3 regions of the Solibacillus sp. FSL R7-0668 genome follow, and region 2 is predicted to be linked to each of the others. Evidence: predicted binding sites of a transcription regulator. Region 2 holds the regulator's gene; each other region holds the start of a gene.
What was found. Region 2 encodes LexA, which represses DNA repair genes until DNA is damaged. Its sites were predicted from a motif close to CGAACATATGTTCG; they were not measured.

Region 1 (10,580 bases), 720 kb from region 2:
GAGTTCTTAACAAAGCTGAGCCATGCATTTGCTGAACGGAAAGTAAATGTGCAAAATGGTGCGCGTTCGATTCAAGGCATTCATTTACGTATGCAATTCATCGAGCAGCTCAATGAAAAATACATGGATGCGATTCGTGAAACGGTGCTTATTTTTGAAAAGCTAAAAGAAGAAATTATTTTACAATTCAAAGAGCAAAATGAAGTCAAAGTGGAGCTTTTAACAAAGCTACAAACAGAAGCTTCCACGTATGATAACCAAATGAATACTCTTAAAGAACGTATGGATGATTCCGTCGACATTACGCAAACAATATCGGAATTACAAGAAATATTGGCGACCAATGAACTCGAACAAATGAAGGTGGAAACACAGCGTCAAAATCGTGAAAAGCTGGACACGCAATTGGCTAAAAAATCAGAGGAACTGACGGTGCTGAATGAGCAAATTGCACTTGGTACAGCAACTGTTGAGGAATTGACAGCTCGCTTTAAAGCATTCAATAGTGAGGGTGTACAACTTGAAAAACGTCGAGCGGAATTGGAGCTCCTAACAAAATCAAATCCAGAGCAAGCGATTTTGGAAGTAAATGCACAAATCGAACGTTTACAAGCGTTAATCGCAACGTTGCAAGTGAAAATTGACTTGTTGCCTGTAACAGCCGAGCTTCAAAATGAATGGCATGGTCTGCTAAAAGAGGCAAACGAGTATGACTTAGACGAAATTCGAAAGTTATATGTAAAGCATGCGAACGTTATAGGTACAACATGTGTTGCGTCTGCTAATAAGGAATTCATGGACAATTATCCAACCTTTGATGTCGTCATTATTGATGAAGTGTCAAAAGCGACACCGCCTGAATTATTGCTACCTATGCTTAAAGGGGCAAAAATTATTCTTGTAGGGGATCATCATCAGCTACCACCGCTTGTTGGCGATGCGACGTTCGAGGAAACATTAGAGCAAGTTGTGAAGGAAAGTACGACATTTGAAGAAAAAAGAGAGCTTGAAAAATTACTCGAAGAATCGCTATTTGAACGCTTATACAATAATTTACCCGCGCAAAATAAAACGATGCTAGCCCTCCAATATCGAATGCATACGAACATTATGGAGACAATCACACCGTTTTATGAGCAGGAATCCGAACGCTTGCAATGCGGTTTAGAAGATTCGGATGCTGTGCGCGATCATTATTTAACGACATCCAAAATTACGCGAAATCATCATTTGTTATGGCTCGATATTGCCAACAATAAATCGAATTTTGAACAGCGCATGAAGGAAGGGTCAAGTTTATTTAATGAGGCTGAATTAGCGCAAATAAAAGAGCAACTGCTTGAAATTAATGAAGCAACTGAAAAAGCGAAGGCTGAGGGGTTAATTGCTAAGGATGCATTAAAATCAGTTGGGGTTATTTCGTTCTATGCCGAGCAGGTAAAGCGCATTAATCGTTTAATTGACCAGGAACTCCATGTGCCACATTTACACATTCGAACTGGCTCTGTCGATAAATTCCAAGGAATGGAGATGGATGTCATTCTTGTCAGCATGGTGCGAAATCATGACAATGAGCGCGGGGAAATCGGATTTGCGAAGGATTATCGTCGTTTAAATGTTGCGTTATCGCGCGCGCGTGAACTACTAATTATGATTGGTAGTGTTGACATGTTTACCGAGCGTCCGAAAGCAGAAAAAGTACGTACGATGTATCGACATGTATTAAATACCGTCAAGCAGCAAAACGGCTATTACGCAATTGGTTAAAGGAGTTCAGTATGGATTTACAAAGTTTAACAGAAAAATTGCAGCAGCAAATTTTACAGCAAAACGATGTTACAATTGAAAAGCAAATAAATTATGCCATTCCGGTGCATACAATTGAAGTGAAGTATCACCCAGTTATTCGCAATGCGATGGATATTTTGATGAAGATGATGTTGGTTTCATTTAACAAAGCAAGGCTCACAAATGCCGAGCTTTTAGCAGATATTTTACTTGTCGAGCCGCTATTTATTCATGATTTGACGAATAAAATGCTGCGTCTTGGGATGATAAAAAAAGAAGAGTTTTACTTGTTAACGGCTAAAGGAGAAGCCCAATTAGCGAGTGGCATTTTTGAAGAAGAACTCGATGAAACGAGCTATTTTGTACAATACAGTCCATTGCATGAAGCCATTTTAGAAGGCGATTTAGAACAGTTTGAGGAGCTGGAGCAGTTTCCGGAAGTATTTCCGACAATTTATTCTGATGAAATCGTAGCGGTCGATGAGGCGATGCTGATTCAATATATTCACCAGCAATTGTCAGACCAACCGTTAGCTGACGATGAAGTGTCAACAACAATAACAAGCATTGTAAGCTCTGACTCTGTACAAATTAATGATGTTCCAGTCATTTGCTTTATCGCACATCAGAAGGCGGAAAATCATCAGTTTGCCCGCGTCTATAATACGCTAACAGGTGAGTGGGATGCGCAGTTGGAAGCTTTGTTGTTTGAAGTGGAAAAGAAAATAGAAGATGCTCTTTAGCAGCTATATTAAAAAATCTGTTCTATTACTATTTAGAACAGGTTTTTTATTGTTTGAGATAATGTCAACTATTCAGGTGAATTTTGCCTATTGTTTATAAGTTAGTTGAATGATAAGCTGTTGCAAGATTAGCCAGATTAAGCACCTATATAATCGGTCTACAAACCGAATTCGTAATAAATCCGGTTCTAGAACCGAATCGGTAATATATTAGGTCTACAACCCGAATTTATGCGGTATACTGTATATAGATACTATAATTGAAGGAGGGGTACGGATGGGAACAGCGGTTTCAGTATTTATATTAGATGTTACAAATTCAAGTAAATTTCGAAATGGTCAAGAATTAAGTGAGTATCTATCAGAATGGCAAGATGTGTTAGCGAATAACAATACTATAAAAATAGCAGTTAAACATAGAATGGGCGATGAAATAATCTGTGTAGTTGAGGGTTATTCTAATGCACTCGTGATAGCAAATTATATGGTTTATAATTGGAAATATGAAGACAATATGCCCTATTTCGGTATTTCATTTGGGGTGATTGAAGATAATATAAATACTATCGATATTGATAAGTGGAATAATATGCTTGTGAAAAATGCAAGATTGGCCAATAATTTAATTAAAGAAGATAAAACTCGTACAAAATTAATAGAAATGAACCCGTTAAATAAATTTGAAAATATAGAACGTCAATTAATTAACTCTATTCTAAATTTACAAAGTGCAGCCATTTTAAAGCAAACAACGAAGCAAAGAGAGATTTTAGGTCTATATAGTCTTTTACGCTCACAAAAGGAAGTTGCACTTACATTAAATAAATCAACTTCTACAGTTTGGGAGCATTTTACTGTGGGGAAAACAGATTTAATATTAGATGCTTCTGAATCTTTATATGACTTATTAAATTCAAAAGAAATACAATTAAATCCTGAAAATAAAATACAAGAAAAACAGAAGAAATTCGAGCTGGAATTAAGAAGAAATATTGAGCAATTCCGATTGGGACAGGGATATAAATAATGTTAATTTTACTATTTATATTAGGACATTTTATAGCGGATTATCCATTTCAATCGAGTGAAATGGTAGCCAAAAAGAAGGAAGGACCTGCAGCAGTCTTTCAACATGTAGCGATACATTTATTAACATATGTAATGCTAACGATAATGAGTATTATATTAGGTTTAATTGAATATGATGTCCTACTGGTAGTTTATATTTTTATTATTTGTTTAATCCACCTATTAACGGATTTAACAAAAGAAAAGTTAAATGACCATATTGAAAAGCGTACGGATATTAGTAAGTATCAAATTTCAATGAGACTAACATTATTGTATATCGTAGACCAAATCATTCATATTGTTAGCATTGTTATATTCACTATTGTTCTATTTGACGATTTTGAAAGTAAACTAAGCAAATTATTTAACTCTATTGCTTCAGGTCAACCTTTAGATTTGAATTTTCAATCAAAGATTATTATTACTTTGATTATTTTGTTAATAAATTCATATTTTTCTGGACACCTTATCGGGAAAATGTTAACAGAATTTAGACCAACAAACAAAATCATAGAAACAACAGTTGAAGGAAAGTTTACTTCGAGCAATACAAACTTGAAATACGATGGTTTTAATGAAAAAGATATTGAAAAACAATTAGATCAATATGTAACTAAAATAGAAGATGATGTAAAATTGAATAAAAAAATATCTTTAATTAGTGACTCACCCCCAAAAGCTGGGATGTGGATAGGTATCTTAGAAAGAAATTTAATATTAATACTTTGTGTATCCAACAATTTATCTAGTATTGGATTTTTAATCGCAATGAAAGCCTTAACGAGATTCAAACAATTTGATGATAAAAGTTTTTCTGAATATTATTTAATAGGTACGATGTTAAGCATCATATTAGGAATTACAGCTGGATTTGTAATGAAATTTATTTGGTTGTAAATAAGCATAGCTCAAAAAAATTTTTTATTAGAATTATTGCGAAAATTAGCCTAACATGGTACACTTATGACAATTTAATAGTCTTATCAAGAGAAGCGGAGGGACTTGGCCCGTTGATGTTTCAGCAACCTCTAACATGGTTAGAAAGGTGCTAATTCCAGCAAGGGGACTTCCCTTGGCAGATAAGTTCGGTTTAAAAGCCTCTCATTTCTGTTTACGCTGGAAATGAGAGGCTTTTTGATTTGTATAAAATGTACAAAAATTGAGGGGGAACAAGCGATGCCAATTAATATTCCAAAAAGTTTACCGGCTGGCGAGCTATTAAGACAAGAGAAAATTTTCGTGATGGAAGAGGACCGCGCGAAAACACAACAAATCCGACCATTAAATATTTTGGTGTTTAACTTAATGCCTGAGAAAGAAAAAACGGAGCTACAGTTATTACGTTTACTAGGTAATACGCCACTGCAAGTGAATGTTACCTTTTTAAATACGGCTACCTATGAATCGAAAAATGTATCAAAATCACATTTAGATACATTTTATCAAACCTTTGATGAGGTGAAGCATCGTCGTTATGATGGTTTAATCATCACAGGGGCACCAGTGGAAAAGATGGAATTTGAAGAAGTGGGCTATTGGCAGGAAATTACACAGGTAATGGATTGGGCTGATAAAAACGTTACATCCATCATGCATATTTGTTGGGGCGCACAGGCGGCGTTATACCACCACTTTGGCATTGGTAAGTTTGAGCTTCCGAAAAAATGCTCGGGCATTTATTCGCATGTGATTACGGATCTAACCGTAGATTTAGTGCGAGGCTTTAGCGATGAATATGTCGCACCGCATTCGCGCCATACATCTGTATCGATTGAAGAAGTAAGAGCGCATCCTGATTTACGTTTACTCAGCTATTCAGACGATGCGGGGGTCTTTATTGCGCAATCTAAAAATAATAAGCATATTATGATCACGGGGCATCTGGAATACGATGCGACGACGTTATCGGATGAATATTTCCGTGACATGGAAAAAGATCCAGAAAATACAGAGATTCCGGTCAATTACTTCCCAAATAATGACCCACAGCAAGCGCCGAAAAATGTTTGGCGTGCACACTCGCATTTATTATTTTACAACTGGCTAAATTATTATGTATATCAAGAAACACCATATGATTGGCATTATGTAGAGGAGCAGATTGAGTTTCATATTTAAGTAGCGAATCGCAGCTCAGACGAAATGAAATGTAGGTGAGGTGGGTATAACCTCATTCAATTCGTCTGAGTGCGTTTTTATTTGAAAGCTTATTTTACCGCTATCCAGGCGCGGTCACGTTGGATTTGTAAGCTTACGTCACGACCAAAGAAGTTGCTTAATACGGGCTCGGTTAAAATTTGCTCACGTGTACCAGTAGCAGCGTCCTTACCATCTTTCATCAATAGCACATGCTGGAAACAGGGCAATATTTCTTCTACATGATGGGTGACATAGATAAGGGTTGGGCAGTTTTCACGACCTGCAATTTGTTCGATTGTTTGTAGTAAATTTTCTCGTTCTATGATATCTAAGCCACCACACGGTTCATCTAAAATGAGAATGTCCGGATTGGCCATAATTGCGCGTGAAATCTGAATGCGTTGACGTTCGCCTTGTGATAAATACTCGAATGTTTTATTCGCTAAGTGATCACAGTTAAATTGTTTCATAATCCGTACTGCTTCTTCAATTTCGGCTTCACTCACTTCCTCAAATAAGCGTAACGCTCCAAATTTGCCACTTAACACAATTTCAATGGCATTATCCTGCCAGTTTAAATTATCAATCATCGCATTGCTGACCCAGCCAATTCGACGACGCAGTTTCGGAATATAGGTCTCGCCATAGGTTTCACCTAATACTTGTACTTTGCCTTCGTTTGGCCAGATATAGCCATTAATGACCTTTAATAAAGTGGTTTTGCCAGAGCCGTTTAAGCCTAAAATGGCCCAATGTTGATTTTTTTCAACCTGCCAATTTAATCGGTCCAAAATTAATTTTTCATTGCGATAGAGCTTAATGTTTTCGATATGTATCATTTACAAACACCTCCACCTTAAACTATGCACCTTTTTTCTAAAAACGAAAAGGAAATAGTGCCAATGGAGGCAATATACACAAATTTGTAATAAATAAAGGAAAAAAGCTAGCATGAATTCGGTCATACACCGCATTCACACTAGCTCAGTTGATAAGTTTAAGGCGTTATGAGCAAGCCTACAATCCCTTATAAAATCGCACTTTCCGTTCCTGAAGCGCGGAAAAATAGTTTTTCATTTAATCGTAAAGCCCATTGAACAACAGGTCCTAAGCCCAATGCCATAAAGACGGTACCTACACCAATTGGACCACCTAGTAAAAAACCAATGATTGCTACGGTAACCTCAATTGTTGTGCGTGCACGGTTAACTGTCCAGCCAAGGCGGTGAACAAGCAGTAACATTAATGTGTCACGTGGGCCAATCCCTAAATTTGCGACCATATACATCCCACAGCCAAAGCCCAATAGAACAATTCCAACAATAAATGCTAATGTTTGTTCAAAGAGATGATGTAAATCTGGGAGCATATATAAAAAAATATCGATAAAAATCCCGGTCAAAAACATATCTAAATACGTTCCGATTTTCGGTAAACGCTTCGTCAATAGCGCATCAATGGCTAAAATGATTAAGCCTAAAATAATCGACCAAGTTCCTACGGTTAAGCCGAAATTCTTCTGCAGGCCAATGTGCAGCACGTCCCAAGAACCGACGCCTAGAACTTGTGCTTTAATCGTTAATGCGACACCAAGCGATAAAATAATAATGCCGGTAATAAAAAATACACAGCGCCAATAAAAACCTTGTTTTACATTCAATTGCAATCCCTCGTTGTTCATAAAGTTCGACTTGTATATTATAACGAGTTAATATGCCAAAACAGGGATTACAATATATTTGAAAAATTTAAACTATTTTTCGTAGGAGTAGCTGAGCTCGTCGTTCGTTGTATCGACATTGACGATTAGGTGATGATCGTTAAAAAACCACTCATCCGTTTTTTCAATATAAAAATGAATGTCCTCCACAACCGTTTCAATCCCAATTTCATGAGGCTGTTCGCGATTCATTCCAAGTGAAAACCCTTCGTGAAATGGGGAAGAACCGCCATAGCGTGCATAAAAGCGAATATAATCCCCTGATTGTGCTTCTAATTCTTGCTTGAACCAATTAATTGCATCATTTGTTAATTTAATTTCCATGTGATTCACCTCATTATTCTTTTTGACGTAAAACTTCCAGTGCACATCCATTATAACGATAATAAAAGCATGCTGAAAGTTTTTTCACTCTCAGCATGCTAGCAAGGTATTTAAAAGCCTTTAATTTTCGGTTCTGTCCCATTTTTGATGCGTTTTATGTTTTCACGGTGACGGTAGAAAATGAAGCCGGCTAAAAACGAGATTAAAATAAATAACGCAAAGTTTCCTGTGACAATCCAGAAAATAGTTACATAAATCATCGCAGCGGTTGCTGTAATCATCGATGTTAAGCTAACCATCTTTGTTGTTTTTAAGGAAATTAAAAAGACTACTAATAATACTAAAAATAATGGTAAGTTATAGCCTAATATAACACCCGCGCTTGTTGCGACCGCTTTACCGCCACGGAATTTAGCGAAAATCGGGAACATATGCCCCGCTACGGCAACAATTCCTAAAATAAGCGGATGGACGGTACTCTCTGCGAAAATGGGTAAGAGTGGCAATAGGACTGCAGCCGTTCCTTTTAAAATATCGATTAGCAATACAGCAATACCCGGTTTTTTACCTAATACGCGAAATGTGTTGGTCGTTCCTAAATTTCCGCTACCATGCTGGCGAATGTCCGTTTTGTAAAAAAGATTGCCAATCCATAGAGCCGATGGAATGGAACCGATTAAATAAGCACAAATAATAATCAAAGCATTAAACAAGAGTTGTGCTCCTTTCGAAATTCAGAATTATTAGTTGGTACTAATAGTATGTATTGAATATTCTACACCGTTTTCATTTAGAAGAAAAGAGGAATTATCAAATGAGTTTTGGTGAAGCTATAGAATCAGCCAAAACAGACATCAAAATAAATTCAAACGCAAATACGGAATTGATCATATATCGTATTGAAATGGAATACAACCCTTTTTATTTAGCTATGCCAATTTACCGATTCTCATAAAACTTACAGGAAAATAGTTACATTTGACGAAAAAGTATTATAGGATATGCTTTTAAAGGGGCATTTTTGATGATACAATTAATCCTTGCAACGAATAAAACATCGCACATAACATTGACAGCGTGCGATTTTGGCGGTACGATTAGATAGAAATAGAACGTTTGTTTGTATTTTTGGAGGGGATTGCATTTGGTAAAAAACCAAACAGGTGTTTCTTATAATGAAGATGCCATTCAAGTATTAGAGGGTTTAGAAGCCGTACGAAAAAGACCAGGGATGTATATTGGTTCCACGGATAGCCGAGGTCTTCACCACTTAGTGTATGAGATTGTTGATAATGCTGTGGATGAAGCGCTTGCTGGATTTGGGAATCATATCATCGTGAAAATTCATGAAGATAATAGTATTAGTGTACGTGACCATGGTCGTGGTATGCCAACAGGAATGCATAAAATGGGCAAGCCAACGCCGGAAATTATTTTCACTGTGCTACATGCCGGTGGGAAGTTTGGTCAGGGTGGCTATAAAACAAGTGGTGGATTGCACGGTGTCGGTTCATCCGTGGTAAATGCCCTGTCGACATTTTTAGAAGTAACGATTCATCGTGAAGGACAAATCTATAAACAGCGATTTGAAAACGGAGGAAAACCTGCTACTTCGTTAGATATTCTCGGAAAAACGAAAGAAAATGGGACATTAGTTCATTTCCTACCAGATCCTACAATTTTTTCAGTAACAAAATATAATTACGATACATTAGCTGAGCGTTTACGTGAGTCAGCCTTTTTATTAAAAGGTTTAAAAATTGAGCTGATTGATGAGCGCGGTGAAGGAAAGCACGAGTTTTTCCATTATGAAAGCGGTATCGAGGCATTTGTCGCTTATTTAAACGAAGAAAAAGACGTCTTGCATCCAGTCAAATATGTTGAAGGGGATATGCAGGAAATAGAGGTTGAATTTGCGTTCCAGTTTAACGATGGTTATTCTGAAACGATTTTGTCATTCGTAAATAACGTACGTACGCGAGATGGTGGTACGCACGAAACCGGTGCAAAAGCGGCAATGACACGTGTTTTTAATGATTACGCAAAAAAAATCGGCTTGCTAAAAGAAAAGGATAAAAACTTAGAAGGCGCTGATATTCGCGAAGGCTTAACGGCGATTGTTTCCGTACGAATTCCAGAAAATTTATTACAATTCGAAGGGCAAACAAAGGGCAAGCTTGGGACTTCCGAGGCGCGCTCAGCGGTGGATACCGTTGTTTCGGAAAAGCTGATGTATGTACTGGAGGAAAACGCAGAGCTATCGGCATCTCTTGTCCGTAAAGCGATCCGTGCACAGCAAGTTCGTGAAGCAGCGCGCAAAGCACGTGATGATGCACGTAATGGCAAAAAGAAAAAATCCAGCACATTACTCTCTGGAAAATTAACGCCGGCACAATCAAAAAATGCAGCACGAAATGAACTATACCTAGTAGAGGGTGACTCTGCTGGTGGTTCTGCTAAACAAGGGCGTGACCGCACATTCCAGGCAATTTTACCACTGCGCGGAAAAGTCATTAACACGGAAAAAGCCAAGCTACAGGACATTATGAAAAACGAAGAGATTGCGACGATTATTCATACAATCGGTGCAGGTGTTGGCGCGGACTTTACAGTAGAGGATGCGGCCTATGACAAAGTCGTTATTATGACCGATGCCGATACGGATGGTGCGCATATCCAAGTGTTACTTTTAACATTCTTCTATCGTTATATGCGCCCGTTAATGGAAGCCGGGAAGGTGTATATCGCGTTACCACCGCTTTATAAAGTATCGAAGGGCTCTGGTAAAAAGCAAG
Region 2 (10,580 bases):
TATCTGGTGTTGCTTTCGTAGCTGGAGAAACCACATAAGCCCCTTTTTCTACACCTGTATAAACGGTTTCAATCGAAGCGTCTAATACTGGTAAGTTTTGACGAGACAATACTAAAACAGTTGGTGTTGAAGTACTTTCTAGCGCTAACTTCCAAGCAGCTACGGATTCGTTTGCATCTGCCGGACGAATAACAGATAAGTTTGGCATAGCACGTAATGACGCTAAATGCTCGATTGGTTCATGTGTTGGACCATCTTCACCAACAGCGATTGAATCATGCGTGAATACGTATGTTACCGGTAAGCCCATTAATGCAGATAAACGAATAGCTGGACGAACATAGTCAGAGAATACGAAGAACGTACCACCAAATACATTTAAGCCGCCATGTAATGCCATACCGTTCATCGCTGCACCCATTGCGAATTCACGTACACCAAACCAAATATTACGGCCTTCTGGAGTTTCTGCGAAGAAGTCACCAGCACCTTTGATTGTTGTTTTGTTTGAGCCTGCTAAGTCAGCGGAACCACCGAAGAATGATGGCGTTGTTTTTGCAATGGCATTGATCGCATCACCTGAAGAAGAACGTGTTGCAACGGATTTACCTGCTTCATACACTGGTAATTGGGATGCAAAGTTTTCTGGTAAATTGTTGTCCATAGCGTTAACAAACTGCGCTGCTAATTCAGGGTATTCATTTTTGTAGCCTGCAAATAATTCATTCCAAGCGTTTTCAGCTTGTGTACCTTGTACGTCTGCTGCCGCTTTAAACGTTTCGTAAACCTCTGCTGGAACGTGGAATGCTTCGTGTTCCCAAGCATATGCTGCTTTAGTTAATACCACTTCATCTGTACCAAGCGGCGCACCATGAGAATCTGATTTACCTGATTTGTTTGGAGAACCAAAGCCAATTACTGTTTTTACTTCAATAATCGTTGGGCCACCTGTATTTTGTTTCGCTGTTTCGATTGCTGTATTAATTGCCGCTACATCTGTACCATCTTGAACTTTTAAATAGTTCCAACCGTAAGATTCGAAACGTTTTTGGATGTTTTCAGAGAATGACTTTTCTAAATCACCATCAAGTGAAATGTCATTTGAATCATATAACACAATTAACTTATCTAATTGTAAGTGACCTGCAAGAGAAATAGCTTCTGCTGCAACGCCTTCCATTAAATCGCCGTCGCCACATAAAGCAAATGTATAGTGGTCTACTACATCATAGCCAGGTTTATTGTAAGTAGCTGCTAAATGACGCTCAGCCATTGCCATCCCTACAGTCATCGCAATACCTTGACCAAGTGGACCTGTTGTTGCTTCAACGCCTACTGTATGACCATATTCTGGGTGACCTGGTGTTTTTGAACCCCATTGACGGAAGTTTTTCAGTTCTTCCATTTCTAATCCGTAGCCACCTAAATGAAGTAGGCTATATAAAAGCATAGAGCCGTGCCCCGCTGATAATACGAAACGGTCGCGGTTATACCAATTTGGATTTTGTGGGTTATGACGTAATTGCTTTGTCCATAATGTGTAAGCCATTGGAGCTGCACCCATTGGTAAACCAGGGTGACCAGAATTTGCTTTCTCGATTGCGTCAATTGATAATGTACGGATTGCGTTAATTGCTAACTGATCCATTTGTTGTGTCATTATGTGACATCCTTTCTCGTACTTAATTTATACATTGTCTAGTTTAGACAAAATCACCAAAGAAAACAATGGGTATTCACAACGTTTCTGAGAATATGTCATACTTAATGATAAATGTGACATATTATTAAGTGAAATCCACCGAGCCTTAGCCTGTTACTGCAGAAGTATAGGACTTCTACGGTATCAAATTAATTTAAGAAGCCTTTTTGAGATTTCAATTGCTTTAATTTTTCTGGTGTTACGTCATTACCTTCTTCATCTACTACTTTTACATGTTCAATTGTGTCACGCATCGTCGAACGGAATACATCTAAATATTCTTTACGTAAAGCTGTACGCTCTTTCGCTAATTCCTCCGTTAATTTTCCTTCTTTTGCTAGCTTCGAAAGCTCATTAATACGAGCGATTTTTTCTTTTGATAACATACATTCTCACCTTTCTAATATCCAATACTACAAAGGTATAAAAAAACAACCTGGAGAGCAAGTGTTTACTCTTCAAGTTGCTCCATATATTCCATATAGCGGCGGTGAACGGTAGCTTTACTAATCGGGATGCCTAGACCTTTTAAAGTCGTGGCAATTTCAGCAAATGTCAATCCCTTTTGACGTAATTTGACGATTTCTTCAATTGACACTTCTATACGTTCACGCCCCTCTGCATTCCCGCGATTTTTAAAATTATTTTGTGGCATATAGCCATTTTCAACAGCACGGCGCATACCACGTCGTATTTTGGCATTATGCATACGGCGCTGATATTCTTCAACAATTGCCAATATTTCAAGCAACATTGTGTCCATTTCATTTAATGCGATTGGGCCCGCATCATTTAATGTATAAACAGTGGCTTCATATTTTTGAATTAAATGGAGTACGGCCATTCGGGCATTACCTCGTCCTAAGCGCGTTTCATCTTGCACAAATAGGGCTTTTACTTGCTGCTCTTTCATAAAATCGAGCATATCTAATAATCCATCTCGATCTACTTCATACCCACTATGCTGATCTTTGTATACATAAAGCTCTGAATAGCCCAATGATTTCGCATAGCTTGTTAGCTCTTCTTGCTGGCGAACTAACGAGGTTTCTTGCGTGTCTTTTTCAGTACTAACACGGCAATATAATACTGCTTTACTTTGATTCATGATTTCTCGCTACCTTAACTGTCTTATCTCCTGATGATTCTTCGTCATTTAAGTTGGCAATATAGTTGGAATCCTGCTCTACAGGGACCATCAGTACTTGACCATATACTACCTTTTCATCTTGTAAGCCATTTTCCTTTTTTACAAAGTGAATCCAATCGTTCTTTGCCATTTTACCACGATATGTTTCTGCTAACGACCATAAAGTATCCCCCTGTGCAATGGTCACCTGTTCGTATTGTTCGATTTTTTCATCTTCAACGATAAAGAATGTAAACATAATAATAGAAAATGCCAGTACCATTGTTGTGAAACTGTTTAATTTGATTTTTTTCATCGTAAAAACCCCTTTAAAGAATGTATGTTCGGAATGTTTGTTCTCATAATAATACGAACATACGTTTTTGTCAACACCTTTTTCGAACCTATGTTTGCTTTTATTTATACATACTGATATACTGTAGTTAAGAAAATCGTATTATAAAGAGGTGAGTTCGTTGACACAAAAAATTTCTAAAAGGCAGCAAGCAATTTTAAATTTTATTAAAGATGAAGTACGTGCCAAAGGTTATCCACCATCCGTTCGCGAAATTGGAGAAGCGGTTGGTTTAGCTTCTAGTTCGACTGTTCACGGGCATTTAGCGCGTTTAGAAAGTAAAGGGCTTATCCGTCGCGACCCTACAAAGCCACGTGCAATTGAAGTATTAGATCAAGAAGCATTAACAATTCCGAAATCCGGTGTAATTCAAGTTCCTTTAATTGGAAAAGTTACTGCTGGATTGCCAATTTCAGCCATCGAGGACATTCAAGAATATTTCCCATTACCTGATACGTATGGCGCTTCTGAGGATGAATTATTTATGCTTGAGATTATGGGTGAATCGATGATTGAAGCAGGGATTCTAAATGGAGACTATGTAATCGTCAAAAAAACAGCGACAGCCAACAATGGGGAAATTGTTGTGGCCATGACTACGGAAGATGAAGCGACTGTCAAACGCTTCTACAAAGAAAAAACACATTTCCGTCTACAGCCCGAAAACAGTTCAATGGACCCTATTCTTGTGAATCAAGTTACTATTTTAGGTAAAGTAGTAGGATTGTATCGTAATATTCATTAAATAAAAAATCCTCCGCCAACTGACATGACTGAAGTGACCCCTAAAAGTTAGACACGGTTATTTCACTTAGGCAGCTTGGGTAAAATGAGTTCGGTATTGCACCGGACTCATTTTTAATTTTGCCTTCATGCGTTTCGTGTTGTAATAGTGTATATAGTTTTCAAGTTCCTTTTTAAAATGCTCGACGCTTTCAAATTCCTTTAAGTAAAGGAATTCAGACTTCATGATGCCAAAGAAATTCTCCATCACCGAATTGTCATAACAGTTCCCTTTACGTGACATGCTTTGCACAATGCCTCTCGATTGGAGCGCATGGCGATATTGTTTCATTTGATAATGCCAACCTTGATCGGAATGCATCAGTAGCTGGTGTTCCGCTGGTAATCGCTCTAACGCCTTCTCCAACATCTCAGAAACCAACGAATAGGTTGGTCTTGAGCCGATTGTATACGTGATAATTTCGCCATTAAATAAGTCTAAAACAGGCGATAAATAGAGCTTTTCGCCAAATAATTTAAACTCCGTAATATCTGTTACCCACTTCTCATTTGGGGCTTCAGCTGTAAAGTTGCGATCTAAAATATTTGGCGCAATTTTACCGACTGTCCCTTTATAAGACTTATATTTTTTCATACGCACTACGCACTTTAAACCAAGTTCTTTCATGATGCGTTGAACCTTTTTATGATTCACTTTTTGTCCACGATTCGCGAGCTCATCGCGAATACGACGATAGCCATAACGACCTTCGTGTTCCTCATAAATCGATTGAATATCATCTTTTAGTTTGGCATCTGGATCCGGTCGATGCATCTTCTTGACGTAATGATAGTATGTGCTACGTGGAATGCCTGCGAACTTCACAAGCGCCTTCACCGGGTATTTATGCCTTAATTCATAGATGACCTTTACTTTGTCTTCTTTGGTGATTTTTCCTTGGCTTGAACTAAGGCGTTCAACTTTTTTAAATACTCGTTTTCCATACGTAGCCGATTGATTTCTGCTTGAAGTGCTTCTGGTGAGCCTTCTACTGGTGTTTGTTTTAGTTGTGTATTTGTTTCTTTTTTCATGGATGGACGCCCCTTTTTCTTTGATTGAAGGGCATCGAATCCTTTTGTTTCAAACTGTTTTTGCCACTGTAGAATAGTGGATGGAGCTGCTATGCCAAAGATAGCTGCTGTTTCATTTAAGGACGTACCGTTTTCAATCATGAAGTTTAGTACGTCTAGTTTAAACTGTGCTGAATAATTTGTATATCGTTTTACAAATGCTTCTGCACCATTATGTTCGTATTGTTTCTTCCAAACCCGAATATTTTTTTCATCAGCCCCGATTGATTGAGCAATTGTTTTGAAGCTTTCATTGCCGTTCATATACCTTAGAACAGCTTGTAGTTTTTCTTCAGCTGTAAATTTAGCCATAAAAAATGCACCTCCAAATGTTAGATGTGTCTAACATTTGGGGTGCAGTTCACCAACTGACATGACGGAAGGATTTTTTTAATTCTTATAGTGAATTGCTGCATCTATAAAACTAGTAAATATTTTTTTAGAGGGGGCATCATTTTGTAGCCCTTCTGGATGCCACTGCACACCGATAAAATAGGGATGTTCTTGGTGTTCAATTCCTTCAATTACCCCATCCTTTGCCCGCGCATTCATTATAAAGCCTGGAGCAACTGCATCAACGGCCTGATGATGGAAAGAATTCGTTAAAATGGATTGTTCCCCAAGTATTTGTTGTAACTTTGACGGAAGTAGCTCAACGGTATGTGTTAGCTCATGACGCATTGACGCTTGAGTATGCTTAAGCACATTTTTTACTTGTGTATCAATATCTTGGTATAAAGTTCCACCAAATGCTACATTCATCACCTGTTCTCCTCGGCAAATTCCTAAAAGAGGCATATTGCGTTCAAAGGCTTTTTTAGCAATTAATAGATCACTTTGATCCCGTTCATCTATCACAGTTCCCAGTTTATAATGGGGCTCCTGACCAAAAATAAGTGGATTGACATCATATCCTCCAATTAATAATACTGCGCTTACACTACTTAGTATGGCATCAACCGTTCCTTCATCCACATACGGCAAACAAATAGGAATACCCCCAGCATGTTTGATCGCCTGAAGATACGTATTATTTATTTCCATTTTCCCTTCAACAGGGTGCATCGTTAAACCGATAATTGGTTTCATTATTCTCCTCCAGCAACACTCGTTTTACATGCCTCTACAAAGCTTTTAAACAACCGTTGTGCATGCATATTTCCAAGTGGCGCCAACTCTTCTGGATGCCATTGTACGGAAATACAATACGGATGATCCTCATGCTCCATCGCCTCAATTACGCCATCCTTCGCAACACCTGATAAAACAAGCCCTTCTCCAAGTTTACCAACCGCTTGATGATGATAGGTATTGACACGAAACTGATTTTCTTCAAAAATAGCTTTCATTTTTGGTGTAAGCACTTCCACATAATGTGCCAATGCACCGCGCTTCGATTGCTGTTTATGCCCAATTGCATCTTCTACTTGTGTTGGAATGTCTTGAATAATCGTACCGCCAAAAAAGACATTCATAATTTGCATGCCTCGGCAAACCCCTAAAATCGGCATATCACGCTCAAATGCCCGCTTCATAAACAACAAATCACTATCATCACGCTTCCGTACAACGCGCCCAATATTTTGATGAGGTTCCTCGCCAAATAAATCAGGGTCAATATCTTCCCCACCTATTAAAATAATGCCGTCCACTCTATCTAATAGTGCATCCACATGGTCTTCTGTCGCATTAGGCAAACAAATTGGAATTCCTCCTGCAATTTCCACGGAATCTAAATAAGCATTATTAATATCCAATTTTTTATCAATATCATACATCGTTAAGCCAATAACTGGTTTCATCTCTCTATCCCCTTAAAATGCAATAATGATTCAAACTATTCAAATTATACTATTATACAGCTGTAAAATACTAGCATCTAGTTAATATGTATATAAAAACAAAAAATCACCCACAACATTGTCAATGGGTGATTTTGTTCATTAGTTTTTAGCTAATATATCCATGAAATACGATTGAATTTCTCGCCAATTGTATACGCGCTTAAAGCGATCCTCTGACGCGTTATAAGGCATTGAATAAAGTAAACCCGTACCACGAAAGGCTGCTAATTGACGCGGACTATCATCAATTAAATAGTCCGTATGTATAACGGCCTTATTGCCACAAAAGACGATGTTTTGCGTTTTTAAAAACGGCAAATGCTCCATTAGCCATTCATATTTCGCATTAAAAGAGCCCGGTACATCCATTGCAGCCGTCGCAATATAAATTTCAAAATGTTCTTGTAGCTCTTTTATCACCTCAACACAATCTGGATCTAGTACGGCTAAATCACGGAAATAGTCTGGCTCATTTAATAATGCAAATAGCTTCTTCGCCTCTTCTCGTGGTAAATCACGCTGTGTTGTCAGTAAAAATTCGCCATTTGAAAAATTTGTCCCGAAATTTTTATTATAAGTGTCGCATAATTTCGTATAAAAATCCGCTAACACCTGATCCATATCAATTGCAATACTCGGTTTCATTTTATGCCTCCTCAATGATTTCCTCTTATTAGTTTATACAGGGTATTCTCTAAAAAACAAGCGTTAGCCTTAGCAGCGTACATATTTACGTTTGAAGCCGATTCGTCCCTTTTCAATTTGCTTTTCAATTTCTAATGCTGCATGTAAAATGCCAGGTTTCTTTCCTTCACGTTGCATTTCAACCGGACCAATTTCATGTGCGATTTTTAAGGCTTCTTCATGTAATGGCTGAAAGGAAACCCCCACCGTCATGACAAAATTATTCATCGATGCTTGTGCTCGCGGTGGCGCTAGGTGTATCTCTTTCTTCACTTGCTCGAGCATGCCTTGAATTTTCTGAACATCAAAATAATCATCTTTGCGATTTCCTAATAGCCAGCAATAGCAACTCCAACCCGCGGACATTTTCAATTCCTCACCACTGGCAATCCATTTATCACTTACTCGCTGAGCAATATCCGATTCCGCCAATGTTACCGCCACGACGTAATCTGAAATCATATAAAAATAAGCACCGTCAATCCAGCGATCATAATCCTCCTCGGTCATCGCCTTTGCATCTGCAATTACCCCCGCAAAATACATGGCATCATAATTGCCCGTTGCATATAATTTTTCCGCTAATGGTTGGTCAATTTTAATTTGCTTTCGATAAGGCTTCATCGATCCTGTTGTTACACCAAAAACAGGCTCCACCGCTCCATTACCCATATAAATCTTTTTCGTACGCTCTTTCCCAAGTGCCTCTAATTCTTGCATCATCGTTTGAAATTCCATCAATAATCCACCATCTTTCTTCCCTATCCAAAAGAGTTCACCTTGTTCTATTACAATAATCGATTTTCTTCATTCTGTCATTTTCAATTCGTTTACAAAGGATAAACAGCTAAGAATTTCTCATACTAACTTTATTATTAAGATAGGATGTGATCTATTTGGTAAAATCAAAATTCGCAAAGCTTGAGCCTGCGCAAATTGAAGAATTAATCAAACTTGAAGAAAAACTAGAGGTAACTTTACTCGCTTATGACCATTTCGTCACGGAAGAGCAATCACAAGAAAGCAATAATACAAATACAATTAATCCGTCGTAAGATTTCCTTTTTTGCCAATAATGTAATCGTAATATACCTTTTTTTATACAGAAAACGCATCTGCCAGCGTTTTCTGTATAACCTTGAAAAGTCTTATTGTAGCTAGATTTATCGTTATCATTTAAATTCGATACCAAGCTCCTCTTTAAACTATTTACTTTCAACGCGATTTAAATCAAGCTCGGATATTTTTGATTTTATAATAACCTTTTGCGCTTCTAAATACAGTTCTTTATTACTATTACTACTACAAGCTGATAGTATAAGCACTAACATAACTATAATTATTGCTCTTACTTATTTTTCAGTTAACATCCCCAGTATCTTAGTGTAATATATACTCCACCAATATATTACACTATGTTAAAAAGCTAATCTTTCCCAATGAAGTTATTTCCTAGAGCTTAGAACATAATGATTTAACAAGCTTTTGTAGTCACAAAAATTCAATACAAAATCTTTGTACATCATAAATATATGATGTATATTATAAAAATAGTTTACTAATAAACATTTACAATTGAAGGTATTATTTACAAGTAAACAAATTACGAGGAGATGAAATTGATGATGTTAATGGAAGGTAAAGCTGGTTTAGTATCAGCAGCAGGATCAGGCATTGGACGCGCGAGTGCCCTAGCATTAGCGAAAGCTGGCGCAAAAGTAATGGTTTCAGACGTAAATGAAGAAGCAGGTCTAGAAACCGTTAAATTAATTGAAGAAATCGGTGGCGTAGCAAAGTTCTTCAAATGCAATGTTATGAATGAAGACGAAGTAATTGCATTAGTTGATGAAACGGTAAAAGCTTTCGGTAAATTAGATTTTGCCCACAATAATGCAGGCGTAAACTTACAGCGCACTAAAATTGGAGAAGCGGATTCAGATGCATGGGATAAAACAATCCGTATCACATTATATGGTACATTTTATAGCATGAAGCACCAAGTAAATGCGATGTTGAAAAATGGTGGTGGCTCAATCGTCAACACTGCTTCGGGTGCTGGAATCGAAGGCGCTGTAAATATGGCTGCTTATGTAGCTTCTAAACATGCTGTAGTGGGAATTACAAAAACGACTGCATTAGAATATGGTAAAGATAAAATCCGTGTTAACGCAATTGCTCCAGGTTCTACGGTTACACCAGCAATCGAACGCTGGGCAGAAACTTCACCAGAGCAATATAACGCCGTATTAAAAGCGATGCCTTCAGGTGAAATGACAAGAGCTGAAGACCAAGCGAATGCTGTATTATTCTTATGCTCAGATTTATCAAAACAAATCAACGGTGTAACACTACCTGTTGATGGTGGCTATACAGCAGGTAAATTACCACTATAAGCTTTTTTCACGTTTAAATTAAAGGCATCATAAAAGCTTTGAAAAATACATGGAGAAATTGAGGCAGTAAAAAGTTAAAAAAAGCGTTGGAGCTAGTCACCCCAACGCTTTATCAATTAATACATCTTCATATATTGGTCGCGTTCCCACTGGTGGACAGTTGAACGGTACATCTCGAACTCGATTTCTTTTGCTTCTTTAAAGTTCGCATAAATATGGCTACCTAAAGCGCGTTGAACAACTTCATCTTTCGCAAGTAGACCCAGTGCATCGTCTAATGCTGCTGGTAAGTTGTCGATACCATTTGCTTTACGCTCTTCTTCGCTCATTACATAGATGTTACGGTTGATTGCTGGAGGTGGTGTCAATGCTTGACGAATTCCCTCTAAGCCAGCCTCTAAAATAACAGCCATCGCTAAGTAAGGGTTAGCAGATGGGTCCACAGAACGCACTTCTACACGAGTTGATACACCGCGAGAAGATGGGATACGGATTAGTGGTGAACGGTTTTGTGCTGACCATGCTACGTAACATGGTGCTTCATAACCTGGTACTAAACGTTTGTATGAGTTAACAGTTGGGTTTGTAATTGCTGTAAAGCCTTGTACATGCTTTAACA
Region 3 (10,580 bases), on a different contig from region 2:
AAGGAGCATGGGTTGTTTTAAATGATACGGATAATGAAAAAGAGCCACCTAATTGTTTTAGGTGGCCACATACATATTACTTGTTTAAGAAGCTTTTAAGTTTTGTAGTAAGGTCTTCTGGATCCATCTGACGCAGTTGCTCTACAGCAAAGTCTACAAGTTCAAGCATTTTTACGTCATGCTGAGCACTCGTTGTTTTGAAGTAGAAGTGAGCATCTGCTGAACCTAAAATGTTACGGCGTTCTACTTTTTCTTTTTTAACAGGAGCTGCTACTTCAGGTGTCTCTGTTTGCCCCATTGCAGCAAGTCCACGTGGTTGCGGGCTAGCGAATGCTGTTTGATGTGGGTTTTCGTTTGTTGAGCCGATTTGCTCATTTAGTGCATCAGTTTGAATAATATTTTTTCGTGCCATACTGTTTCCTCCTAGTTGACCAGTTCCGCTTCAAGTGTTTTTAGGTCTTGGTCTGTTTGAATCCATGCCTCAATTTTTGAAACAAGGGATTTACGCTTTTGTGGTGTCGTGTCCTTCAGTAAATCACGTAAGGCTGCTGCAAGTTGTCCGGCATTAAAGCCACGGTCCTCTAATACCTCGTCACGGTAAAATACAGCCTCGTCAAAGGCATTTGCTAGTCGAGTATAGTCTTTACCATTCAATTCGTCTTTCGCAAGCTCTAGCAGCTGCTCTACGCGTAATTTCGTCGTATCTTCTGGTAGCTTGCCCGTGCGAATTAAAATCTCCTGTGCCAGTGAATCATACATAAAGAATATATTACGGTCATGGTGGTCAAACTTTTTCGGGTTTGGTGGCACCAGGTCGTAGCGTTTGACACGCTCACGCTCATAGACGCGAGAATAAAGAATATTGTCGCCGTATGTTTTTAATGCGGCTGAAATCACGGTAAAGTCGATATTACTCTTCTTATTTTCTAGATACATTAAAATGCCAAGTAGTTTTGCGCCCTCGTAGCCGTAGCCAGAAGCTTTGGCACTTGTCGCTGTTTTAGCAGATTCCTCTAAAAAGCCTGCCATTTGACGGTATGATTTTGCCTGCGTCATCATAACCCCGATATAGTAGTCACTTGCCACAATCGCATTGATGTTTTGAATATTTGATGTCGGTGGAACGTCGTACAAAATAAAGTCGTAGTTTGCTTCAACCTGCTGAATGACAAGGTCAAGGTACAGACCGGCTTCAAATTTCCCGAATGCTCCTTTTTCAAATAATAAAAGGTCCAGCCCGGCAAGCTCACGACCACTCGGCATGATATGTAAGTTTGGATCTAGTTGGATGACTGTATCAGCTGAGAGCTTCGGGTCTTTAATCGCTGTGAAAATCGATGGGTGATCACTCAGGTCTGTCTTATTTTTAAATGTACGCATTAAAAAGTCTGTTGCATCTGCCTGTGCATCGAAATCCACGACTAAGACACGCTGGTTAAAATGCTTCGCTAGTGAAATGGCCAGTAAGCAGGTTGTCGTTGTTTTCCCAACGCCTCCTTTACTGTTACCTAACGTAATTTTGATTGCCACTCGTTTCACGCTCCTCAAAATGGAAGTAGTATATTTATTATAACAAATCCCCTATATAAATACATTAGTTTATTAAGTAATTACTGCGTAAATTCATTAATATATTTATTGATTAATATATTAATTATTTAATTAACGATTATTGACATCAGTTTTGTGGTAAAGAAGTAGAAAAAGGGGGCGGTTTTGATGCATTTTTCAATTGGTGAATGGGTGAGTTTTCAGCATACGTTAGGCTTTATTTTAGTGAAAAACGTCAAGGAGCGTAAATGCTTAGTACAGTTTGGGCTATCTAGTGAGGTCGATATGAAATGGATTCCGGTTGAGTTACTGTCGTCTCGTGAAGAGGTTCGGTTATTAGAAGAGGATATTGGTGAGCTGCAAAATTTGGCGATTGAGCTAGAGGATGCAGAGTGGTATAAGGAGCTTGAAGGAAGGGTTATGAAATGATTACGATACAGGAGGCTGTTCGCCAACGATTAGAACAATTAATGAATGAACAGGGGCTTACGATTTCGGAATTAGCACGTCGCTCGGCATTAAGGCAATCAACAGTGCAGGATATTGCAAAAGGGAAGAGTCGAAATCCTTCCATGCAGGCGGTGTACCAAATTGCTTCAGGATTGGGGCTAACACTAAGTGAGTTTACGGATGACGATTGTTTTGGACGCATTGAAAAAATTCCAATGAAACGAAACCGAACAAAAGAGAAGTAGCGAGCTGCCACTTCTCTTTTATGCGTCGTACAGGTGTAATTTTAAAATGTGTGGGATATAAATGACTTTATTGCCTTATGGGGGGTACTGCCAACAAATCGCGGAAAACATACGCTAAGCAAAATTTTACACAATGAAATGCGATATTTCCTATGTTAAGAGGTTTTCCATAAATGTACACTTTTACGGATAGTGAGGTGGATTTGATTTATTACCCATTTATAGCGTTCGTAGGCGTCTATTTAGCAGTTTGCTAACGTTCATTTATAAAGATGTTTGGTATAATTAAAGTTGATTAGTGGCAATGCAACAAACGGGCCATATTGTTGTATAAGTGATGAAATACTGAATTTAAAACTTAGTTTATATGTGGTAAAATGTTTTAATCAAGTTTAGGAGGAATTAATTATGAAGTGTAATGAATGTAACAGGGTTCAATTAAAAGAGGGAAGCGTATCATTAACCCTATAAACTACGTCTGCCCTCATTATTGGAGGGTGAAATGTGAATACATCCTATTCACAATCGAATTTACGACACAACCAAATTTTAATTTGGCTTTGCATTTTATCTTTTTTTAGCGTATTAAATGAAATGGTTTTGAACGTCTCATTACCTGATATTGCAAATGATTTTAATAAACCACCTGCGAGTACAAACTGGGTGAACACAGCCTTTATGTTAACCTTTTCCATTGGAACAGCTGTATATGGAAAGCTATCTGATCAATTAGGCATCAAAAGGTTACTCCTATTTGGAATTATAATAAATTGTTTCGGGTCGGTAATTGGGTTTGTTGGCCATTCTTTCTTTTCCTTACTTATTATGGCTCGTTTTATTCAAGGGGCTGGTGCAGCTGCATTTCCAGCACTCGTAATGGTTGTAGTTGCGCGCTATATTCCAAAGGAAAATAGGGGTAAAGCATTTGGTCTTATTGGATCGATAGTAGCCATGGGAGAAGGAGTCGGTCCAGCGATTGGTGGAATGATAGCCCATTATATTCATTGGTCCTATCTTCTACTCATTCCTATGATAACAATTATCACTGTTCCGTTTCTTATGAAATTATTAAAGAAAGAAGTAAGGATAAAAGGTCATTTTGATATCAAAGGAATTATACTAATGTCTGTAGGCATTGTATTTTTTATGTTGTTTACAACATCATATAGCATTTCTTTTCTTATCGTTAGCGTGCTGTCATTCCTGATATTTGTAAAACATATCAGGAAAGTAACAGATCCTTTTGTTGATCCCGGATTAGGGAAAAATATACCTTTTATGATTGGAGTTCTTTGTGGGGGAATTATATTTGGAACAGTAGCAGGGTTTGTCTCTATGGTTCCTTATATGATGAAAGATGTTCACCAGCTAAGTACTGCCGAAATCGGAAGTGTAATTATTTTCCCTGGAACAATGAGTGTCATTATTTTCGGCTACATTGGTGGGATACTTGTTGATAGAAGAGGTCCTTTATACGTGTTAAACATCGGAGTTACATTTCTTTCTGTTAGCTTTTTAACTGCTTCCTTTCTTTTAGAAACAACATCATGGTTCATGACAATTATAATCGTATTTGTTTTAGGTGGGCTTTCGTTCACCAAAACAGTTATATCAACAATTGTTTCAAGTAGCTTGAAACAGCAGGAAGCTGGTGCTGGAATGAGTTTGCTTAACTTTACCAGCTTTTTATCAGAGGGAACAGGTATTGCAATTGTAGGTGGTTTATTATCCATACCCTTACTTGATCAAAGGTTGTTACCTATGGAAGTTGATCAGTCAACTTATCTGTATAGTAATTTGTTATTACTTTTTTCAGGAATCATTGTCATTAGTTGGCTGGTTACCTTGAATGTATATAAACATTCTCAAAGGGATTTCTAAATCGTTAAGGGATCAACTTTGGGAGAGAGTTCAAAATTGATCCTTTTTTTATAACAGGAATTCAAATCTTTTTGTTCCATTAAAGGGCGCGTTTGTTGAAGATCAGCAGGAAAAGAAAATTCCTAAACAGGTCAAAACAGGTACTTCAAAATTTGAAGTACCTGTTTTTTATGGGTTATAAATCCTTAGCGTATGTTTTCCGCGTTTTGTTGGTACGACCCCTATGGTGACAAAATAACAAGCTTAGGTGATTGTACCGGCAATGCTTGAACGGTACATTCAACACTGAACGCTTCACCATTTTGCCAGTAGGTCACGTGTACTAAGCTATTTGTTTGTACAGCCGTTTGTATTTGGTGAGCCAGCTCTTCAAAGTCGTATTCATCATGCTGCGGCTCAGGTAAGTAGTTATCTTCAGCGTGCCATTCACGTAACAGCTTCACGTGTTCTGGTAGCATCATCGCCGTCCATTTAATCGTCCCTCTATCTCGATTCCGACACTCCATACGCTCACCCCCAAAAAAGAACATTTGTTCCTATTTTGTCAGACTAATGCAAAAAGTAAAGAATCGAGTAATCCTATGCTACACTAGGGAAGTACTTTGTCGCTTTTTGTGAGAGCAGCATGGCGTAATTGTCATGCTGCTTATTTTTATTGTCTAAGGTATCGCCAACATTTCGGAAATTTTGTACGCTAAGGGCTATTAAAATATGCAGGATTTTATGCAAGATTGTGGGAAGTGCGATCATCACCAAAACACCCCTAAACGATTGCTGTTAGTGGCTTTGTAAAAACGTGCATAAAATCCTGTATAAATAATGTTCCATTAAAAAAGGTGAAAACGTTGATGTAACAGCGTTTTCACCTTTTTGGTATGCCCCCAAACTTCCATTTGGGAACGTTTTTTGAATTACATATGCAACTTTGGATTAGATGCATCCTATACCGCATTAATCGTGAAATGCCCAGGTGAAGCTTTTATTTCCAAATAATATTTTTCCCCTCTCTTCAAATCTTCTAATTCAACACTTTTTCCAGGGGGGATTAGAATTTCATCAATAATTACATTACCCTTTGCGTCTTTTACTCTTAGTAATACTTCACTTTCATTATTCGCATGATTAACGATCTCTTTTTTCCAAAAAAGACTATCATATATCACATACTCTTGATAATTAATCAAATCATCCGAGAAGCTAACACTTTGCCATTCTTCATTGTCATCCGTTATAACTGCATTTCCCATAGCCATTGGAAAAAAGAATTGATTAACAACCCCTACATCTTGCACTACTAGAGTACTTATTGTAGTAATCATAAAAGTCATCAAAATAGCTATAATAACTTGATATCGTCGTTTTTTGTTAATGAGCTTAAATGGTTCTTTCGCAGCCTCCACATTTGTTTCGACTATTTGCACTGGTGGTTGCTGCATCAGTTGCAGAGTTTCTTTACATTTTTGGCACTGTTCAATATGTTCTTCAATTGCAGCAACGGTTTCTTTACTACAAATACAATCTATATAGGACGGCATTAAATCCTTTATAATATTACAATTCATCTGAATTCACCCTTTCTGCTAGTTTACATTTTGCACGATAATATGTAACTCTTGCCCAGTTTTCACTTTTCTCATAGATATCTCCTAGTTCCTTAAAACTTAAATCCATCGTTATTCGAAGTAAAAGGATTTCAGCATACGGTTCTTGTAATTGACGAATTTCTTGATGGATTTCACGTAATGTACTTTCTTTAATCATTGCGATATCAGGCAAATCTTCCTTTGAACGTATATCAACACCTGTTTTCGTCAAATAATCAATACTCGTATGATTTCGATGCTTTGCCTTCTTTAAATAATCAAAATAGCTGTGCTTAGCAATTTGACATAACCAAACCGAAATTTTGCATTTGCCATTGTAACGATGAATAGATTTAACCGCTTGATAAAATGTTTCTTGAGTTAATTCTTCTGCTAAATCCTCACTTGATGTCAAACAAAGAAGAAAAAGTTTCACTTCATTTGCATAGGATTTATAGATTTCACTTAAATCCTCCACTAAATCCCCCCTTCAATCAACATTCTTAAATAGAGCTCACTTATATATAGAATGAAACAAAGATTCGTTACAAAGAATGCTAAATTATTTTAACGACTTTTAAAAATCTAATCATAAGCAGCCCAAAACAAATACCCCATTCAAAATAATGAATGGGGGGTGTATAGTTACCTAACTTTCATTTGGGAACGTTATTTGTATGGGATTGTATATCTCAATAAATAATGAAAAATATGATTAGGCTCTTTCTTTATAATCGTACACATAGCTATCTAACGTTGCGTCTAATTCAGTTAAGAAAGCTAAATGTGGTGACTGTAAGCGAACAATAGGCGAATCATCTGACTCTAAGTTTATAATAATTTCGAAAAATATTTCTCCACTATATATTTCTTTCAACTGTAAAAGCCTTTCTTTTTTTTGTGATAAATCTTCAAAAAAAGCGTTTATAATAGATTCACCATCGTTATTCTCGGAAATCTCTGAACGGATTGTAATGCTGCTTTCTAAACGTGCTGATGTATCATATTCTGGGAATTGCAAATCACCTTTTACCCACGTTAACCTTTCATATAGCTGAAAATCCTTACGAAACTCTTTTAAATCAACTATTTCATCGCTAACGAAATTTAGTGAACAATAGATATTTGTACATGAACTCAAATTCTTAAACCCCTTTGTTATATAAATTCGGTTAAGACTCCCAAAGTGTCATTTGGGAACGTTATTTTGATGTGATGTGTTTATAGTATGCAATATGTTAATTCTAATCTCTATTTACAATTATGATTTTTTTAGTTTTTAATTTTTCAGAAACAGAATAAATCAAAGTGATAATAAACGCTAAAATACAAGGATATCCAATAATTACGACGACATTTGTATGTTCGATTAAACTAAACTCGCCCCACTCTAACCATAAACGCCAACCCATTCCTAATGAAGATAATATTAAAGAAATAATAAAAACTAATCCGATATTATTTTTAAAAATGCCTACAAAAATATTTCCAATTAAAATATAAAATCCAAGTGTGACAAATGAGGTAGCTAAGTCAAAACCTTTTAAGTTTGGAATAACTGCTGTGAAAGTTATTCCACTTACAAATAAAATAACGGTGATGTTAAAAAGCAAGAAATGATTTTTATTCTTTTCAATCTTTCTAAAGTCATCCTTATTAAACATTTTTTACACCTCCACAAATTAATTGTAACATATTTTGGAAGTGTATTTATTCCTAATAAAATTCCCAAAGCGTTGTTTGGTAACATTGTTTGCTTATTGATAGTTCCCTATCTCTACACTTGTATTTATAAAAGTAATTATTAACACAACTGTTATCATAAGAATTGTGACTAGAGCTGCCATCTTCGTATTATCAATTACAGCTTTAGATAATAGAGGTTCTACTTTCTTCATCCGTTGCTTTATCCATAGCAAAAGTTTCTCTGTGTTAAAAAAGATTTGAATTAATATCACATAAATTGCAGTAATTAATAATGTTATTGCTATTTCCATTCACAACACCTCATCTTAGCGATAGTAGTATTTATAGATATACATATTTTACCACTAAGTGAGCGTTATTGAACTAAATGACTTTATTAGTTATTACGTAAACGTCCCCAAACCGACGTTTGGGAACATTAGGTGTAAAAAACGAATAACGTTTTCCTCGTACGCATTCCCCTATTTTTTAGTGTCTTTATTAAAGGCTTCTAAACGGCTTTCATAACTCCCCCGAATACGCTCATTCTCCGCATGCATCTCAGCTTTTTGTGCGTTTTTTGCAGGCTTTTGAGCTTTATCAAGTGAGGCTTGAAATGAAGATATTAAATCCGTTACATTATCTTGCAATGGGCGTTTATCACTTGCGACAATGGTACTTTCTGCTTTTCTATTAGATGGATAAGAGTCAGTGAGATACAACCCTTCAGATCGGTTCTCAATGGATTAAAGGTTTAGGTTAAATATTAATGAGTCTTACACGTCATATAAATGAATTTTCATGATTTGTGGGGTATAAATCCTTTTGTCCCCTTGAGGAGATTGAATTGTGATATAAGGTGTATTCACGGGCAGCTTTTTTATTGTTCCTTCGACTGTGAATGATTCACCATTGTTCCAGTAATGAATGAGGACCATACTATGCGTTTGGACGGCTGTTTGGGCGAGTTCTTCAAAGTCAAATTCATCGAGCTGTGGCTCAGCGACAAAATGATCTTTCTCGTACCATTTACGTATCAGTTTTACATGCTCGGGCAGCATCATCGCTGTCCATTAAATTGTGCCGCGATCCCGGTTTCTATTATTCATTTCATCGCCTCCAAATCACGGAATATTTGTTCTTATATTGGCAGAATGATGTAAAAAGTAAAACAGGAAAAAACAACCGCTAAACCTTTTTCAATAAAAAGGATTTAGCGGTTTTTCATTTATCATCCTGTGCTTTTAACGCTTCAATCTCAGCCTGATACTTCTCACGATTGGCTTCGTTGGTTTTACGCAGTTCAGCGATTCCCGCATAAAGTGCTTGAATCTGCTCATTGTGCTGCTCGTTTACCTTTGTTAGCTGGGCTTGTTGCTGACGTTCCAGTTCGACTAGGGCTCTCTCACGTTCCAGATCTTTGCGCTCGAGGGATAGCTGGAGGGCATCTTCAAACTTTTGTTTTTCTGTAGCTAAGGTCTTTTGGGCTTCAGCAAGTTCCTGCTGAAGCGTATTGCCTTTTGCTTCTGCAGCATTTGCCTGTTCGATTAATGCTGATTTTTCTTTGCTAAATGCAATTTTTAGCTGTTCGTTTTCGTCCGCAAAAGCTTGATATTTCGCGACCAGACCGCTTAACGTATCATTTTTTTCTTTATATTCAGCAATTAGGGCCTGATTGTTTTCCAAGGTTGTTTCATTGGCCTTTAATTTTTCTTTAGATTCTTTTTCTAGTTCTTCCAAGTAGTTTATCATATCAGTTTTCAATTTGATTTCTTCTTTAAATTGTAAAAATTGATGTTGGAAATCGCTGATGATGGCTTCTTTGCTCTCTAATTTATCGCTAATATCTTTTACTGCATGATCCTTCAAATAGACCGAACGCTGAATCATATTAACGATTAGTTCATACATGCGTGTTGTATGGTGTTCAAGTTCTGTTAAATCTTGCGTGTAGTCACTTGAACCTTGCTTAATGGTATTCAATTCATACAATGCAACAGCCTTCTCAAACCAATCTTTTGAAGAGACACCACTTGATTCGATAACCATTTTAGCCTTTTCATACATTTCTTCGCTTACTTTGACACCAAATGTTTTATCAGCCATCTTTATTTCCTCCTTTATAGTTAACTAATAAATTTAGTATTATCAAAGGGTTAACCTAGTTTTTATAAGTTAACCTTATTATAATTAAATAAAGCAGAAAATTCAAACATTACCCCTGGTTTTTGGCATATAAAAAACGCTCCCTGTTAACGTTTGGGAACATTAAATGTAAAAAACGGATAATTTTTTCCTCGTATTCAATGTGTACGCATGCCCCTATTTTTTATTGTCCTTATTAAAGGTTTCTAAACGGCTTTCGTAATTCTGTCTGATCCGCTCATCCTCTACATGCATCTCAGCGACTTTATCGTTGTACTTGTCATTTTGGGCTTGTAAATTCGTCTGATACGTTCGTTCTACTTCTACCAGGTCCTTCTCTACGTGCTTGTTATATCAGTTATAACGGTTATGTCAGTTACATCAGATATGTCGGATATATCAGTTACGTCAGCTATATCTGATATGTCTTAATTTGTAGAACGATTTATAAAGGAATGTAGTGAGTTTTTACGAATTGTTAGTATTAAAGGGGTGATAGGTTATGTCTGATACATCGAATATAACTTTTATATCGGATATATCTGATACAACAAGTGATGGCGAGCTTATTTATGACACTGTAACGGTAAGTAAAATGATGGGGGTCCAGGAAAGTACGCTGAGAAAATATTGTGCGTTAATGCAAAAGCATCACTATAAATTTAATAAAAATTCAGTAGGGCATCGTGTTTTTTTTCCAAGAGATGTAGAGATTATAAAGAAAATTGTAACGCTTAAAAATTCGGGATCGTTAACATTGAGTGAAGCAGTAAAAGCGATATTGGAGTCTGATATAGACGATATAACAGATGCAGCACCTATAGCAAACCCTGATTACAGTAAGCTATTAGAAGAGTTTGAGACATTTAAAAATAATCAAATGCAGTTCAACCAGAAACTGTTGGAGCGATTAGAAAAGCAGCAAAACTATATTGAAAATAGTATTGATGAAAGAGATAAGAAGTTAATGTTGGCCATAAAAGAATCTATGGAAACAAGAAGACAATTAGCTACAGAGGAAGAGAAGAAAAAGTCCTGG

Region 1: parE (DNA topoisomerase IV subunit B) is a predicted target of LexA. The motif match lies at 8,895-8,908, and genes of this name have one in related genera.
Region 3: MKX47_RS20515 (YolD-like family protein) is a predicted target of LexA. The motif match lies at 4,651-4,664, and genes of this name have one in related genera.

The regions. Positions count from the first base shown of each region.
Region 1 covers NZ_JBBOUU010000001.1:1,853,830-1,864,409, forward strand. The annotation lists gene MKX47_RS08990 (AAA domain-containing protein) at 1-1,767, shown strand, start outside; gene MKX47_RS08995 (nucleoside-diphosphate sugar epimerase) at 1,779-2,531, shown strand; gene MKX47_RS09000 (hypothetical protein) at 2,809-3,558, shown strand; gene MKX47_RS09005 (DUF3307 domain-containing protein) at 3,558-4,499, shown strand; SAM riboswitch class I at 4,580-4,688, shown strand; gene metA (homoserine O-acetyltransferase MetA) at 4,779-5,720, shown strand; gene MKX47_RS09015 (ABC transporter ATP-binding protein) at 5,810-6,580, opposite strand; gene MKX47_RS09020 (YczE/YyaS/YitT family protein) at 6,769-7,401, opposite strand; gene MKX47_RS09025 (HesB/YadR/YfhF family protein) at 7,495-7,785, opposite strand; gene plsY (glycerol-3-phosphate 1-O-acyltransferase PlsY) at 7,896-8,498, opposite strand; gene MKX47_RS09035 (hypothetical protein) at 8,600-8,740, shown strand; gene parE (DNA topoisomerase IV subunit B) at 8,930-10,580, shown strand, end outside.
Region 2 covers NZ_JBBOUU010000001.1:2,572,390-2,582,969, forward strand. The annotation lists gene tkt (transketolase) at 1-1,660, opposite strand, end outside; gene MKX47_RS12895 (DUF896 domain-containing protein) at 1,852-2,088, opposite strand; gene MKX47_RS12900 (YneB family resolvase-like protein) at 2,154-2,810, opposite strand; gene yneA (cell division suppressor protein YneA) at 2,797-3,147, opposite strand; gene lexA (transcriptional repressor LexA) at 3,308-3,931, shown strand; gene MKX47_RS12915 (IS3 family transposase) at 3,998-5,041, opposite strand; partial or broken gene MKX47_RS12920 (transposase) at 4,957-5,352, opposite strand; gene MKX47_RS12925 (gamma-glutamyl-gamma-aminobutyrate hydrolase family protein) at 5,431-6,129, opposite strand; gene MKX47_RS12930 (gamma-glutamyl-gamma-aminobutyrate hydrolase family protein) at 6,129-6,842, opposite strand; gene MKX47_RS12935 (5' nucleotidase, NT5C type) at 6,984-7,529, opposite strand; gene MKX47_RS12940 (DNA alkylation repair protein) at 7,599-8,306, opposite strand; gene MKX47_RS12945 (hypothetical protein) at 8,465-8,623, shown strand; gene MKX47_RS12950 (glucose 1-dehydrogenase) at 9,191-9,961, shown strand; gene glnA (type I glutamate--ammonia ligase) at 10,078-10,580, opposite strand, start outside.
Region 3 covers NZ_JBBOUU010000002.1:81,470-92,049, forward strand. The annotation lists gene MKX47_RS20485 (JAB domain-containing protein) at 1-21, shown strand, start outside; gene MKX47_RS20490 (hypothetical protein) at 77-412, opposite strand; gene MKX47_RS20495 (ParA family protein) at 424-1,530, opposite strand; gene MKX47_RS20500 (hypothetical protein) at 1,720-1,980, shown strand; gene MKX47_RS20505 (helix-turn-helix domain-containing protein) at 1,977-2,246, shown strand; gene MKX47_RS21460 (tetracycline resistance efflux system leader peptide) at 2,655-2,717, shown strand; gene tet(L) (tetracycline efflux MFS transporter Tet(L)) at 2,751-4,127, shown strand; gene MKX47_RS20515 (YolD-like family protein) at 4,349-4,633, opposite strand; gene MKX47_RS20520 (zf-HC2 domain-containing protein) at 5,069-5,689, opposite strand; gene MKX47_RS20525 (RNA polymerase sigma factor) at 5,679-6,188, opposite strand; gene MKX47_RS20530 (DUF4279 domain-containing protein) at 6,426-6,851, opposite strand; gene MKX47_RS20535 (ABC transporter permease) at 6,955-7,374, opposite strand; gene MKX47_RS20540 (hypothetical protein) at 7,468-7,707, opposite strand; gene MKX47_RS20545 (hypothetical protein) at 7,879-8,046, opposite strand; gene MKX47_RS20550 (YolD-like family protein) at 8,173-8,460, opposite strand; gene MKX47_RS20555 (hypothetical protein) at 8,621-9,502, opposite strand; gene MKX47_RS20560 (DUF3967 domain-containing protein) at 10,044-10,580, shown strand, end outside.